DNA from 2 places in the Serratia sp. CoH_122_TC_1 genome. Region 2 is predicted to be linked to the other one. Evidence: predicted binding sites of a transcription regulator. Region 2 holds the regulator's gene; the other holds the start of a gene.
What was found. Region 2 encodes PhoB, which activates phosphate uptake and scavenging genes when phosphate is short. Its sites were predicted from a motif close to CTGTCATAAAACTGNCNNAT; they were not measured.
Positions count from the first base shown of each region.

Region 1 (7,933 bases), on a different contig from region 2:
CGAGTTTGTCCGCATGCGCGGCACCGGTAGCGAGGCTGGTCAAGCTGGCTAATAACGTTAAGGCCAAAACGCGATGTTTCATGGGAAGCTCCTAAGGGGTTGATGTCCTGCTGGCTGCTACGCTAGCAAGACCCACTTAGGTCAGGAAATAATATAAAAAGCTATATTTATAACCATTTTGTATTTAAGGGTTTTAAACGGCATAAAGGCGCAGTTTTCTGCGCCTTTATAGGGTAACTCGCGAAGAGAATTACTCTTTTTTCTCGTCTGTACCGTCGGAAGACAACAGTTTTTCCAAGGCATCACCACCAATATGGCGGAAGTCCTGGCCTTTCACGAAGTAGAAGATGAATTCGCAAATATTCTGGCAACGGTCACCGATACGCTCAATAGAACGTGCGCAGAACAATGCAGTCAGCACGCTTGGAATAGTGCGTGTGTCTTCCATCATATAAGTCATTAACTGGCGTACAATGCCTTCATATTCCTGATCGACTTTTCTGTCTTCGCGATAAATTCGGATCGCTTCGTCCAGATCCATGCGCGCAAAGGCATCCAGCACATCATGCAACATCTGCACGGTATGGCGGCCAAGAGACTCCAGACTGACCAGCAGAGGCTGGTGCTGGTGCGAGAATTTCTCCAGTGCCGTGCGACAGATTTTGTCTGCCACATCGCCGATACGCTCCAGCTCAGAGATAGTTTTGATGATCGCCATCACCAAACGCAGGTCGCTGGCGGTCGGCTGGCGTTTGGCAATGATGCGCACACAGGCCTCATCGATTGCCACTTCCATCATATTGACCTTGGCGTCGCCTTCGATCACCCGCTTGGCCAACTCACCGTCCTGGTTATGCATCGCGGTAATGGCGTCAGTCAGTTGCTGTTCCACCAGCCCACCCATGGTCAACACCTGGGTACGGATGTGCTCAAGTTCTGCGTTGAACTGGCCGGAAATGTGTTTATTTAAATTCAGGTTATCCATGATGCATCCTATCAACCATAACGGCCAGTGATGTAGTCTTCGGTCTGTTTTTTCTGTGGCGCGGTGAACAGGGTATCAGTATCACTGAACTCGATCAGTTCGCCCAGATACATAAATGCCGTGGAATCAGAACAACGCGCGGCCTGCTGCATGTTGTGAGTGACGATCACCACGGTGTAGTCAGACTTCAGCTCGCTGATCAGCTCTTCAATTTTACCGGTGGAAATCGGATCCAGCGCCGAGCAGGGTTCGTCCAGCAATAAGACGTCAGGGCGAATAGCAATCCCGCGGGCGATGCACAAACGCTGTTGCTGGCCACCAGACAGGCTATAACCGCTCTGGTGCAGCTTGTCTTTGGTCTCGTTCCACAGCGCTGCCTTGGTCAGAGCCCATTGCACGCGCTCATCCATATCGGCACGCGAGAGCTTTTCAAACAGACGTACACCGAAGGCGATATTGTCGTAAATCGACATTGGGAACGGTGTCGGTTTCTGGAACACCATGCCAACCTTGGCGCGCAGCAGGGCGATATCCGAGTTATCCGTCAGAATATTTTGCCCATCCAGCAGGATGCCGCCTTCAGCACGCTGCTCGGGGTATAACTGATACATCTTGTTGAAGGTGCGCAGCAGGGTAGATTTGCCGCAGCCGGACGGACCGATAAACGCGGTGACCTTGTTTTTGGCGATATCCAGCGTGATGTTTTTCAGCGCATGGAATTTGCCATAGTAGAAGTTCAGATCGCGTACCTGAATTTTGCTGCTGGAAGCGTCAGTAACCATACTCATCAAGACTTCTCTCTTTTCATCAGCGCCGCCATGGCAGCGCTCAAAATTTTATGAATGCTTTTGCTTGGCGAAAACCACACGCGCCAAGATATTCAGTAGCAGTACGCACAGGGTAATCAACAGCACCCCTGCCCAGGCCAGCTCTTGCCATTCGGCAAACGGGCTCATGGCGAATTTGAAAATAGTCACCGGTAAGTTGGCGATCGGCTGCATCAGGTCTGTGCTCCAGAACTGATTCGACAGCGAGGTAAACAGCAGCGGTGCTGTTTCCCCGGCAATACGCGCAATCGCCAGCAGCACACCGGTGATGATGCCGGAAACCGACGCTTTCAACGTGATGGCGGAAATCATGCGCCATTTCGGCGTACCCAGCGCGTAGGCAGCCTCACGCAGCGTATCCGGTACCAGCTTCAGCATATTCTCGGTGGTTCGGATAACGATCGGCACCTGCAACAGCGCCAGCGCGATGATCCCAGCCCAGCCGGAGAAGTGCTGCATCTTCGCCACCACGATGGTGTACACGAACAGGCCCACGACGATCGACGGTGCTGATAGCAGAATGTCGTTAATAAAACGGATCACCTCTGCCAGCCAGGATTTACGGCCATATTCCGCCAGGTAAATGCCAGCCATGATGCCCAACGGCGTACCGAACACGGTAGCCCACAGGATCAGCAGACCGCTGCCGGCGATGGCGTTCGCCAGACCGCCGCCTGCGGTGTTCGGTGGCGGCGTCATTTCGGTGAACAACGCCAGCGACATGCCATCAATGCCTTTGGTCACGGTAGAGAACAGGATCCACACCAGCCAGAACAGGCCAAAGGCCATGGTCGCCATCGACAAAAACAGCGCCAATCGATTCTTCTGGCGGCGCCATGCCTGCATTTTGCGGCGGCTTTCTAACAGCGCCAGGTCGTTTTGCATTTCCATAGTCGCCACGTTAGCGTCCCTCATTCTTGGCCAGACGCATAACCATCAACTTCGACAGCGCCAGGACGATAAAGGTGATAACAAACAGAATCAGCCCCAGCTCCATCAGCGCTGCGGTGTGCACCCCTGATTCTGCTTCAGCGAATTCGTTGGCCAGTGCCGAGGTGATGCTGTTACCCGGCATATACAGTGAAGCACTGTCGAGCTGATAGGTGTTACCGATGATGAAGGTCACGGCCATCGTTTCGCCCAGCGCGCGGCCCAAGCCGAGCATCACGCCCCCGATCACACCATTCTTGGTAAATGGCAGCACGATACGCCAGATCACTTCCCAGGTGGTGCAGCCGATGCCGTAGGCCGACTCTTTCATCATCACCGGGGTTTGTTCGAACACGTCGCGCATTACCGCGGCGATGTAAGGAATAATCATAATCGCCAGGATCACCCCAGCAGCCAGAATACCGATACCGAATGCCGGGCCAGAGAACAGCTCACCGACAATAGGGATACCCGACAAAACGTCGCCGACCGGGGTCTGGAAATATTTGGCAAACAGCGGGGCAAACACGAACAGGCCCCACATGCCGTACACAATACTCGGGATTGCTGCCAGCAATTCAATGGCGATACCCAGCGGGCGTCTCAACCAGTTAGGTGCCAGCTCGGTCAGGAACAACGCAATACCAAAGCTGACAGGCACGGCGATAATCAGAGCAATCAGCGAGGTGACAACGGTGCCGTAGATAGGTACCAATGCACCGAATTGCTCAGCAGGTGCATCCCACTCTTTTGTCCACAGGAAGGAGAAGCCGAATTTCTGCATGCTCGGCCAGGAGGCAAAGATCAGTGAAACAATAATGCCGCCCAGCAACAATAGGGTAATCAGCGCTGCCAGTTTTACCAGCGCGCTGAAGATAACGTCACCATTTTTACTCGGTGCTTTAATGGTCGGCTTGTACTCAGCCATAGATCACTCTCTATTTTAACCCTGGCAGGCCCAACATGGGTTAGACCCTGAAAACTGAGTGGGGCGCGCTGAAACACGCGCCCCTGCGTTGTTAGTACAGCGCTTTACCTGAACTGTCTTTTACGTTGGATTTCCATGCTGCGCGCACCTGCTCGATAACTTCGTTCGGCAGAGTAGCGTAATCCAGGTCATTAGCCTGTTTGGCGCCCGTTTTGTATGCCCAGTCAAAGAACTTCAGGACTTCAGTGCCCTGAGCTGGGTTTTTCTGCTCTTTGTGCACCAGAATGAAGGTGGTGGACGTGATTGGCCACACATTGTCGCCTTTCTGGTCAGTCAGATCCTGAGCGAAGGTTTTGCTCCAATCCACGCCTTTGGCGGCAGCGCTGAAGCTCTCTTCTGTTGGGCTAACGGCTTTGCCGTCGGCAGAAATCAGCTTGGTGTAAGCCAGGTTATTTTGCTTGGCGTAAGCGTATTCAACGTAACCGATAGAGCCTGGCAGACGTTGTACGAAGGCTGCGATGCCGTCGTTACCCTTGCCGCCCAGACCGGTTGGCCAGTTAACGGTAGAGCCTGCACCGATTTTCTCTTTCCACTGTGCGTTGGCTTTTGACAGGTAGCTGGTGAACACGAACGAAGTGCCTGAACCGTCAGCGCGGCGGACAACGGCAATGTTCTGATCCGGCAGCTTAACGCCTGGGTTCAGTTTGGTGATCGCCGGGTCGTTCCATTTCTTCACGTTACCCAGGTAGATATCGCCCAGGGTTTTGCCGTCCAGGATCAGTTCGCCGGATTTGATACCCGGAATATTCACCGCCAGTACGACGCCACCGATCACGGTAGGGAACTGGAACAGGCCATCAGCAGCCAGTTTTTCGTCCGTCAAAGGCGCATCAGAAGCACCAAAGTCAACGGTGTTGGCAACGATTTGCTTCACGCCGCCAGAAGAGCCGATGCCCTGATAGTTAACTTTGTTGCCGGTTTCTTTCTGATAAGAATCTGCCCACTTGGCATATACCGGAGCGGGGAATGTCGCACCTGCACCGGTCAGGCTAGCAGCAGCGAACGCGGACACGGCGGTCAGGGAGAAAGTCGCTGCCACAATACTGGCGACGGTGGTACGCATCAGTTTCATAATCCCTCCTAATGGGATATTTAAAAATCGACTTCGAGTCGTTTTCATCAGAGTAAGTATTGCTGCAGGAGGGAAAATAGGACAGTTTGGTGACAGTAAAATGTACGAAATATGACAGTTATATTACAACGCAAAAAGAAACACAGTAATCAAATAAAAATCATGCAGTTAAAGACAAAAACACGCAATAATTAATCAATAAAAAAACACATTACATCTCATCTATCCGCTTGAATATGACAACTTTTATCCCGGCTGTCGCATCATTGTCATATTTGATTAGGCCATGAAAAAAGCCGGCGCAGTGGCCGGCTTCCAGAGTCTAACAAAGAGGGATTACTCTACTGTGACAGACTTCGCCAGGTTACGCGGCTGGTCAACGTCGGTGCCTTTGATCAGCGCAACGTGGTAAGAGAGCAACTGCAACGGCACGGTGTAGAAGATAGGAGCCACGATCTCTTCAACATGCGGCAACGGGATGATGGTCATGCCTTCGCTGCTGACGAAACCGGCGTCCTGATCGGCAAACACGTACAGCTGGCCGCCGCGCGCGCGCACTTCTTCAATGTTGGACTTCAGCTTTTCCAGCAGTTCGTTGTTTGGCGCAACCACGATCACTGGCATATCGGCGTCGATCAACGCCAGCGGGCCGTGTTTCAATTCACCGGCAGCATAGGCTTCCGCGTGAATATAGGAGATCTCTTTCAGCTTCAGCGCCCCTTCCATCGCGATAGGGTACTGATCGCCACGGCCCAGGAACAATGCGTGATGCTTGTCGGAGAAACCTTCCGCCAGCGCCTCGATGCTCTTATCCATCGACAGCATCTGTTCGATACGTGCCGGCAACGCCTGCAGGCCATGCACAATGTCATGCTCAACGCTTTCTGCCATGCCTTTCAAACGGCCCAAACGCGCCACCAGCATCAGCAATACCGCAAGCTGGGTGGTGAAGGCTTTGGTCGAAGCAACGCCGATCTCTGTACCGGCTTTGGTCATCAGCGCCAAATCGGACTCACGCACCAGTGAAGAACCGGCCACGTTGCACACCGCCAGCGACCCCAGATACCCCAGTTCTTTCGACAGGCGCAGCGCCGCCAGCGTATCGGCGGTTTCACCGGACTGCGACAGCGTAATGATCAGGCTACCTGGACGCACGGCAGACTTGCGGTAACGGAATTCGGATGCAATTTCGACGTCGCAAGGGACGCCAGCCAGGGATTCGAACCAATAACGCGCAACCATCCCGGAGTGGTAAGACGTCCCACAGGCGATAATTTGCACGTGCTGAACCTTCGACAGCAGTTCGTCGGCACGCGGGCCCAGCTCGCTCAGGTTGATTTGGCCATGGCTGAAACGCCCTTCAAGGGTATTCTTCAACGCCAGCGGCTGTTCATAGATCTCTTTTTGCATGTAATGGCGGTAAGCGCCTTTATCACCCGCATCGTACTGCACCTGGGATTCAATCTCAGGACGCTCAACGGCGTTGCCCTGCTTATCGAAAATGCTCACGCTGCGGCGGGTCATTTCTACCACGTCACCTTCCTCAAGGAAGATAAAGCGGCGGGTAACCGGCAACAGTGCCAACTGATCGGATGCCAGGAAGTTTTCACCCACGCCACGACCGATAACCAACGGGCTTCCGGAACGTGCGGCCACCAGCACGCTTGGGTCACGGCTGTCCATCACCACGGTACCATAAGCGCCGCGCAGCTGAGGGATCACACGCTGAACGACTTCCAGCAAAGTGCCACCCTGGCGCTGCTCCCAATGCACCAGGTGAGCAATAACCTCGGTGTCGGTCTCGGAGCTGAAGTGATAACCGCGTTCGATCAGCAGTTCACGCAGCGGTTCGTGGTTTTCGATAATGCCGTTATGCACTACCGTAATGTAATCAGAAACATGCGGGTGCGCGTTAGCTTCGGTAGGTTCACCGTGCGTTGCCCAGCGGGTGTGAGCAATACCAGTGCCCCCATGCAATTCATGTTGTTCTGCGGCTTCGGCCAGTTTATTCACTTTGCCTACGCGGCGTAAGCGGTTGACGCTCCCTTCCGCGTCCACCACAACCAAACCCGCTGAGTCGTAGCCACGGTATTCAAGTCGGCGTAACCCTTCCAACAGAATTTCTGCAATATCACGTTGCGCTACTGCGCCTACAATTCCACACATTAGTTGTATTCCTAATTAAACGCCTTTCGGGGCGCTTTCGATGTCTTGACCTGATTTTGCCGGTTATTACCGTGCTTCCCCGAGCCTGTAGATGGTGGGGATTATCCTCTTCATCTTTCGCGCTGCTGCGTTGTTGGCTACGAGTGCTCATCCCAGTCACTTAGCGAACTAAGCTCCTGGGAATTCACACTCTTGCCGCCTAGCAGCAACGCAAAATCTATTGAGGACTTTTATGTTTTGTATTGGGCTCGTAAGCAGAGCCCAACGCAAAACACACTCGTTATTTCTTCTTCACCGGGCGCTGCCAGCCCTGAATATGCACCTGCTTGACGCGGCTCAGCACCAGTTCGTCATCAGCGATATCACGGGTTACTGTAGTACCGGCAGCAATCGTCGCGCCTTTACCCACAGAGACCGGTGCCACCAGTTGGGTGTCAGAACCGACAAACACACCGTCGCCGATAAGGGTTTTATGCTTGTTGGCGCCATCGTAGTTGCAGGTGATGGTTCCGGCACCGATATTTACATCATCGCCAATCTCGGCGTCGCCAAGGTAACTCAAATGACCTGCTTTTGAGCCTTTGCCCAAGCGCGCCTTTTTCATTTCTACGAAGTTACCGACATGAGCACCGACAGCCAGCTCAGCCCCAGGACGCAGGCGAGCAAAAGGACCCACGGTACATTCAGCGGCCAACACCGCGTCTTCCAACACGCTGTACGGACTGATCTCGCAATCATCGCCGATCACGCAGTTTTTCAACACGCAGCCGGCACCGATTTTCACGCGATCTCCCAGCTTAACCGACCCTTCAATAATAACGTTGGCATCAATAGAGATATCACGACCGTGCACAAGTTCCCCACGGAGGTCAAAACGCGCCGGATCCAGCAGCATTACGCCCGCCAACAACAACTTTTCAGACTGTTCTGCCTGATAAATACGTTCAAGCCGCGACAACTGCAGG
Region 1 covers NZ_JBXWLA010000006.1:27,255-35,187, reverse strand. Annotated here, with positions in the region: gene AC2FC2_RS09180 (ABC transporter substrate-binding protein) at 1-82, opposite strand, end outside; gene phoU (phosphate signaling complex protein PhoU) at 251-985, opposite strand; gene pstB (phosphate ABC transporter ATP-binding protein PstB) at 997-1,767, opposite strand; gene pstA (phosphate ABC transporter permease PstA) at 1,822-2,712, opposite strand; gene pstC (phosphate ABC transporter permease PstC) at 2,714-3,670, opposite strand; gene pstS (phosphate ABC transporter substrate-binding protein PstS) at 3,762-4,802, opposite strand; gene glmS (glutamine--fructose-6-phosphate transaminase (isomerizing)) at 5,139-6,968, opposite strand; gene glmU (bifunctional UDP-N-acetylglucosamine diphosphorylase/glucosamine-1-phosphate N-acetyltransferase GlmU) at 7,249-7,933, opposite strand, start outside.
Region 1: pstS (phosphate ABC transporter substrate-binding protein PstS) is a predicted target of PhoB. The motif match lies at 4,879-4,898, and genes of this name have one in related genera.

Region 2 (7,933 bases):
ATGCCCCAAGGCGATGTAGTCGGCCGGTGGGAAAGCTTGCGCCGGGAAGGCATCCAGCGTGCCGATATAGATATCGCGCACGGAATCGGACGTGGTAACGCCAACCGTCGTCAGGTGGCCCGTGGCAACGATAGGCAGTGCCAGGCCGAGCGCGTCGCGGCGTGCACAGGCGGAGTGATAAAGCGTCTGGTAATGTTCTGCGATGGCCTCTTGCAGCGCCTGCTGTTTTTGCACGCCTGACTCACCGGCTCGGCTGGTAAGCAGATCTCGCGGGCGTAAGAACGGGATGGCGCACAGCACGGCGCCCGGTTGGCCGTCGCGTTGGTTCAGGACCACGATTTGCTGTTCGGTTTCAGCCTGCGCGTTGGCGATCACCGTCGTATTCAGGCAAGAAAGCAATTCACGCGACTCATTTAAGGTCGCCACGGAATCGTGGTTACCTCCCAGCACCACTAATTGGCAGCCGGTATGTTGCAGCTCTACCACGAAGCGGTTGTACAGTTCGCGGGCATAGCTGGGTGGCGAACCGGTATCGAACAGGTCCCCGGCGACGATCAGTGCATCCACCTGATGTTGCTCGATTTGGTCTATCAGCCAGCGCAGAAAAGCCTGGTGCTCGGCGGCACGGCTTTTGGTGAAAAAGTACTGGCCAAGATGCCAGTCAGAGGTGTGGATCAGGCGCATGACACTCCCGGGGCGATAAGCTAATGGCGGTGATTATAAAGGGCACCGCGGCGGCTGTCGTGACGGAATCATTATGACAACTGAATGATTTTTCTTTGACGTTGGAAATAATCGCTATGCTTACTGCCTATAACAGGGTGTTCTTTTCATAAAAGTGTCATAAAACTGACGCATAATGGCGCCCGCAGATAGCTAACACATTGGCAGGATTGACGATGGCAAGACGCATATTGGTGGTGGAAGACGAAGCGCCGATCCGTGAGATGGTGTGCTTTGTGTTGGAACAGAATGGTTACCAACCGTTGGAAGCCGAGGATTATGACAGTGCCGTGACACGCCTGTCTGAACCGTTCCCTGATTTAGTGTTGCTCGACTGGATGTTACCCGGGGGATCCGGCATTCAGTTTATCAAGCATATGAAGCGTGAAGCGCTAACCCGCGATATTCCGGTGATGATGCTGACAGCGCGTGGTGAAGAAGAAGACCGGGTTCGTGGTCTGGAAGTCGGTGCGGATGATTACATCACCAAACCTTTCTCGCCGAAGGAACTGGTGGCACGTATCAAGGCGGTAATGCGCCGTATTTCACCCATGGCAGTGGAAGAAGTGATTGAAATGCAAGGGCTGAGCCTGGACCCTTCCTCACACCGCGTGATGGCTAACGAGCAAGCGCTGGATATGGGGCCGACCGAGTTCAAGCTGTTGCACTTCTTTATGACCCACCCTGAGCGAGTTTATAGCCGCGAACAGTTGCTTAATCACGTCTGGGGCACTAACGTTTATGTGGAAGACCGCACCGTTGACGTGCATATCCGCCGACTCCGTAAGGCGTTAGAGACCACTGGTCATGACAAAATGGTTCAAACCGTTCGGGGCACAGGCTACCGATTCTCAACGCGCTACTGATCGCGCCGCGCTGGAGAATATGCCGTGTTAGAACGTCTATCCTGGAAGAGGCTGGCCCTGGAGCTGGCCCTTTTCTGCCTACCTGCCTTATTACTGGGGCTGATTTTCGGTTATCTGCCCTGGTTGCTGCTTGCCTCCGTGCTGGCTGCGCTGGTGTGGAACTTCTACAACCAACTTAAACTTTCTCACTGGCTGTGGGTTGACCGCAGCATGACACCGCCACCTGGGCGCTGGAGCTGGGAACCGCTGTTTTACGGCTTATACCAGATGCAACAGCGAAACCGTCGCCGACGTCGTGAGCTGGCGTTATTGATCAAACGTTTCCGCAGCGGCGCAGAGTCACTGCCTGATGCGGTGGTGATGACGACCGTTGAAGGTAACATCTTCTGGTGTAACGGGTTGGCGCAGCATCTGCTGGGTTTCCGTTGGCCTGAAGATAACGGCCAACACATCCTGAACCTGCTGCGTTATCCGGAATTCAGCCACTATCTGCAACAGCAGGAGTTCTCTCGACCGTTAACGCTGCAGTTGAACAATGAGCATTACGTTGAGTTTCGCGTGATGCCGTATTCAGAAGGGCAGCTGTTGATGGTTGCGCGTGACGTTACCCAAATGCGTCAGCTTGAAGGCGCCCGGCGCAACTTCTTTGCCAACGTCAGTCATGAGTTGCGCACTCCGCTGACGGTATTGCAGGGCTACCTGGAAATGATGAGCGACGAAGAGCTGGATGGTTCGCTGCGGGGCAAAGCGTTGGGCACCATGCAGGAACAGACTCGCCGCATGGATGGTCTGGTCAAGCAGCTGCTGACACTGTCGCGTATTGAAGCCGCGCCAAATGTAGAAATGAACGAGCGGGTCGATATTCCGTTGATGCTGCGAGTGCTGCAACGCGAAGCGCAGTCATTGAGCGGCGGGAACCATGAGATTACTTTCCGGGTGAACGAACAGCTTAAGGTCTTTGGCAACGACGACCAGTTGCGCAGTGCGGTATCCAACCTGGTGTATAACGCTGTGAATCACACGCCAAAGGGCACCAATATTGAGGTGAGCTGGCAACAAACGCCAAACGGCGCGCAGTTCCAGGTCAGTGATAACGGGCCGGGCATCGCTGCAGAGCATATTCCACGTCTGACCGAACGTTTTTACCGCGTTGATAAGGCCCGTTCACGCCAGACTGGCGGCAGTGGGTTGGGGTTGGCGATCGTTAAGCATGCATTAAGTCATCATGACGCACGTCTGGAGATCCTCAGCGAACAGGGCATGGGTACCCGATTCATTTTTACCTTGCCTAACCGGTTGATTGTTCCCGCAGCTTTATCAGAGAATGCGGTGAAAAATTAACGCGCGAGAGGCTCAATGATCCGAATTACCCGAGGGCTACTGCTTTGCCTGGTGCTGTTGGCGAGTCGTGGCGCGCTGGCGCAGCCGGACGGCATGCTGTCCGGTAATTTGTCGAGCGTCGGTTCCGATACGCTGGCAAATCTCATGGCGCTGTGGGCGCAGGATTTCAGTCAGCATTATCCCAACGTTAATTTGCAGATCCAGGCCGCGGGGTCCTCCACTGCCCCCACCGCATTGGCGGCAGGGGCGGCGCAGCTTGGGCCGATGAGCCGACCGATGAAGGCGGCAGAGGTTTCGGCGTTCGAACACCGCTACGGTTATGCGCCGTTGGCGGTACCGGTCGCTGTAGATGCGCTGGTCGTGTTGGTCCATCAGGACAACCCTCTGCGTGGGCTTAACCTGCAGCAGCTTGACCGAATTTTTTCCGCCACTCTGCGCTGTGGTGAAAGCCAACCATTGACGCGCTGGGGGGAACTGGGGCTGACCGGTGATTGGCAGCAGCGAGCCTTGCAACGTTTTGGGCGTAATTCTGCCTCCGGTACTTACGGCTATTTCAAGCTGCGTGCGCTGTGCGGCGGCGACTTTATGCCGCGCGTCAATGAATTGCCCGGTTCTGCCTCGGTGGTGCAGGCCGTTGCCGGTTCACTCAATAGCATTGGTTACGCCAGCATCGGTTTTCGTGCCAGTGGTGTGCGGCTACTGCCGTTGGCTGAGTCTGGTGAAAACTATATCACTCCCAATGATGCCAATGTACGCAATGGCAGTTACCCGCTGTCGCGCTACCTGTATATCTACATCAATAAAGCGCCCAACCAGCCGTTGGAGCCGCTGACCGCAGCCTTCCTCGATCGCGTACTGTCTGATACCGGGCAAGACCTGGTTAATCACGACGGTTATCTGCCGCTGCCCCCCGATACCCTGCATAAAACCCGATTGGCATTGGGCTTGAAATAAGTGCTCCAGAAACACGCATCATGATTTGGCGTTGCGCGGGCGGCGGCGAAGCGCCGCGTTTTGCAGCGGCTTGCACGCATGTTAAAGGTTGGCAGACAGCTGCAGTGGAATAAGCTGCAAAAACGTCATGAGCCTCTTTTGGCGGCTTTGATAAGGGCTGAAACCCGTTCATACCGCGCGGAAACTGAGTGTTTATTGGCGTTTTCGCGCGGACATTGGCTATAGGTTTCACGTTTTGTGAGATGGTTGCTCAAAAATGATACAAATCATGTATTGTATATTTATTGATAACCACTATGATCGACTGGTGCTTAAAGATTATCTGGTCGATAGCTCTGCTTTTTGTCATGCGCCTTGCCTTTCAACGCTATAAACGTTTAACTTAGGCCTCGTTGTCGGACTAAACCTCCATTTATAACTCTTAAAACTCTGCCCATCATCATGAGTGGTCACTTTCGAATAAGGACAAAACGCCGGAAAAAATGCGTTTTCTGCTCTTATTGGTCTCGCGATGAAATGGCAAGCCGGCAACCGGGTGGGGCATAACGCCACCACGATATCGGGCACTTTTTTTCATTTGAACAGGCAACACGACATCGTATGAGTCATCGTTTAACGTCAAAAGATATTATTGCATTGGGTTTTATGACCTTTGCCTTATTCGTCGGTGCTGGGAATATCATTTTCCCGCCGATGGTCGGTTTACAGTCCGGTGAACACGTCTGGACCGCAGCTATCGGCTTCCTGATTACCGCTGTCGGCCTACCGGTAATGACCGTGATTGCCTTGGCTCGTGTGGGTGGCGGCATTGACGCCCTGAGCACGCCAATTGGCCGTCGCGCGGGTTTGCTGCTGGCAACGGTCTGCTATCTGGCCGTCGGCCCACTGTTTGCTACACCGCGCACCGCGACCGTTTCCTTCGAAGTGGGTATTGCCCCCCTGACCGGTGATGGCGCCATGCCGTTGTTTATTTATAGCCTGGTGTATTTCGCACTGGTGATCGGCATTTCCCTGTATCCGGGCCGTCTGCTCGATACCGTGGGGCACGTGTTGGCACCGCTGAAAATTGTTGCGCTGGGTGCACTCGGCATTGCCGCGCTGGCCTGGCCTGCGGGTACGCCAATTCCGGCGACTGAGGTTTATCAGAACGTTCCGTTCTCTACCGGTTTCGTTAACGGCTATCTGACCATGGATACGCTGGGTGCGCTGGTGTTCGGTATCGTTATCGTTAATGCCGCGCGTTCCCGTGGTGTTAAAGATGCCGGTTTGCTGACGCGTTATACCATTCTGGCCGGTTTGATCGCCGGTGTCGGCCTGACGCTGGTTTACCTGAGCCTGTTCAAACTGGGTTCCGGTAGCGGCGTGCTGGTTCCTGATGCCACCAACGGTGCGGTGATTCTGCATGCTTACGTGCAAAACACCTTCGGTGGGTTGGGCAGTTTCTTCCTGGCGGCCTTGATTTTCATCGCCTGTATGGTAACGGCAGTGGGCCTGACCTGCGCCTGTGCCGAGTTCTTCGCCCAGTACCTGCCGTTCTCCTATAAGACGCTGGTGTTTATCCTGGGGCTGTTCTCGATGTTGGTTTCAAACCTGGGCCTGAGCCATCTGATTCAGATCTCTATCCCGGTGCTGACCGCGATTTACCCGCCGTGTATCGTCCTGGTGGTGCTGAGCTTCACCCTGCGTTGGTGGCACAGCGCGCCGCGTATCATTGCGCCGGTGATGTTAGTCAGCCTGTTGTTTGGTATCCTTGACGCAGTGAAAGCGTCCACCTTCCAGTCTTTACTGCCGAATTGGACGAATCACCTGCCACTGGCGGATCAGGGGTTGGCATGGTTGCCGCCGTCTCTGTTGATACTGGTGCTGGTCGCCATTTATGACCGGGTTTGTACGCGCACTGAAGTGACCGCGCACTCCTAATCTCCCGGCTAAATTTTGGGCCACGGACTTGTCCGTGGCTTTTTTACGTTTAAAAAACACGGGTTATTTTCATGCAACAACAGTCACCTGCCGTCCCCGCGGCCAATAAGCTAAAACGCGGTCTCAGTACGCGTCACATTCGCTTTATGGCTCTGGGTTCGGCTATCGGTACCGGTCTGTTCTACGGTTCGGCAGACGCCATTAAAATGGCAGGCCCGAGCGTTTTGCTGGCCTACCTGATTGGCGGTATCGTCGCCTTTATTATCATGCGCGCGCTGGGCGAGATGTCGGTCAACAACCCGCAGGCCAGTTCGTTTTCACGCTATGCGCAGGACTACCTTGGCCCTATGGCGGGGTATATCACGGGCTGGACTTACTGTTTCGAAATCCTGATTGTCGCCATTGCCGATGTGACCGCTTTCGGTATCTATATGGGCATTTGGTTCCCTGAGGTGCCGCATTGGATTTGGGTGCTGAGCGTGGTGCTGGTGATCGGCGCCATCAACCTGATGAGCGTGAAGGTCTTCGGTGAACTGGAGTTTTGGTTCTCGTTCTTTAAAGTGGCCACCATCATCATCATGATTGCTGCCGGTATCGGCATCATTATCTGGGGGATAGGCAACGGCGGGCAACCGACCGGGATCCATAACCTGTGGTCCAACGGCGGTTTCTTCAGCAACGGCTTTATGGGGATGATCCTCTCGCTGCAACTGGTGATGTTCGCCTACGGCGGTATCGAAATCATCGGCATTACCGCTGGCGAAGCCAAAGACCCGAAAACCTCGATTCCCAAGGCCATCAACTCGGTTCCGTGGCGTATCCTGGTGTTCTACGTCGGTACGTTGTTTGTCATCATGTCGATCTACCCGTGGAATCAGGTGGGTACTAACGGCAGTCCGTTTGTACTGACTTTCCAACACATGGGTATTACCGTGGCGGCGGGTATTCTTAACTTTGTGGTGATCACCGCGTCGTTGTCTGCAATTAACAGCGATGTGTTTGGTGTAGGCCGCATGTTGCACGGCATGGCCGAACAGGGCCACGCGCCGAAGATGTTCAGCAAGGTCTCTAAACGCGGCATTCCGTGGGTCACGGTTGTGGTGATGATGTTTGCGTTGCTGCTGGCGGTGTATCTGAACTACATCATGCCGGAAAATGTGTTCCTGGTGATCGCCTCACTGGCGACCTTCGCTACCGTGTGGGTGTGGATCATGATCTTGTTCTCTCAGATTGCTTTCCGCCGTAGCCTGAGTAAAGAACAGGTGAAGAACCTGGCCTTCCCGCTACGAGGCGGCGTGTTCACTTCCGTGGTGGCGATCATTTTCCTGGTGTTTATCATCGGTCTGATAGGTTACTTCCCAACGACCCGCGTATCCCTGTATGCCGGTCTGGTATGGGTGGTGGTGCTGCTGGCGGGGTATTACTTCAAGGTTAATCGCCAGAAGAAATTGACGTTGCTGGCGCAACAGCAGGATTGAACATAAAGACACCGGCCTGGCGCCGAATGCTGGTCACTTAAGGTGTTTTTTTAGCGGGCTCAGCGTTTTTTTCGGTCGATAAACGAGCAACGTACCATGACGCTCATACGCCTCGACCGAGCAAGGGACCGTAAGGCGCGGTCCCTTGCTACCCGCGCCTTTGCCCACTCAGACGGTTGGCTGCGCCAACGGCTCTCACTTCATCACGCCGCATCACGGCCGGCTACGACAGGCGTCCCTGCCTGTCTCGCCTGAAACCGCCGTCCATGGCGGTTTCGCCTATGCGTTGTTCTTGCGTTCGACGTCTTCAAGGGCGTCCAACACAATGCTCATCTCATCATTTCCACTGTCTTTCATCTCGCAACGTCACACTGAAGACATAGGGGCCGCGCCCTCGGCCCTTCCAATTGCCGTTCATTGTGGCTACAGAGAAAGATAAGATATTTACGGCAATTCTGGCTGCACTGAACCTACAGAGACCGAATAAAAAATGCCAATCGGGCTTAGCCGATCGGCATTAGGCCTGGCGCCGGTGTTTTTTTATCGCTTATCTTCCGGTTCGTCGTCACCAGAGGCGCGGGCTTCAACGCGCAGGCTGCTGTCATTCAATCGTTCTTCCTGCTCATCGCCTGCGGTGCGTGCCAGTATCTC
Region 2 covers NZ_JBXWLA010000007.1:131,577-139,509, reverse strand. Annotated here, with positions in the region: gene sbcD (exonuclease subunit SbcD) at 1-684, opposite strand, end outside; gene phoB (phosphate response regulator transcription factor PhoB) at 900-1,589, shown strand; gene phoR (phosphate regulon sensor histidine kinase PhoR) at 1,614-2,930, shown strand; gene AC2FC2_RS10945 (PstS family phosphate ABC transporter substrate-binding protein) at 2,946-3,884, shown strand; gene brnQ (branched-chain amino acid transport system II carrier protein) at 4,485-5,804, shown strand; gene proY (proline-specific permease ProY) at 5,876-7,282, shown strand; gene AC2FC2_RS10930 (hypothetical protein) at 7,823-7,933, opposite strand, start outside.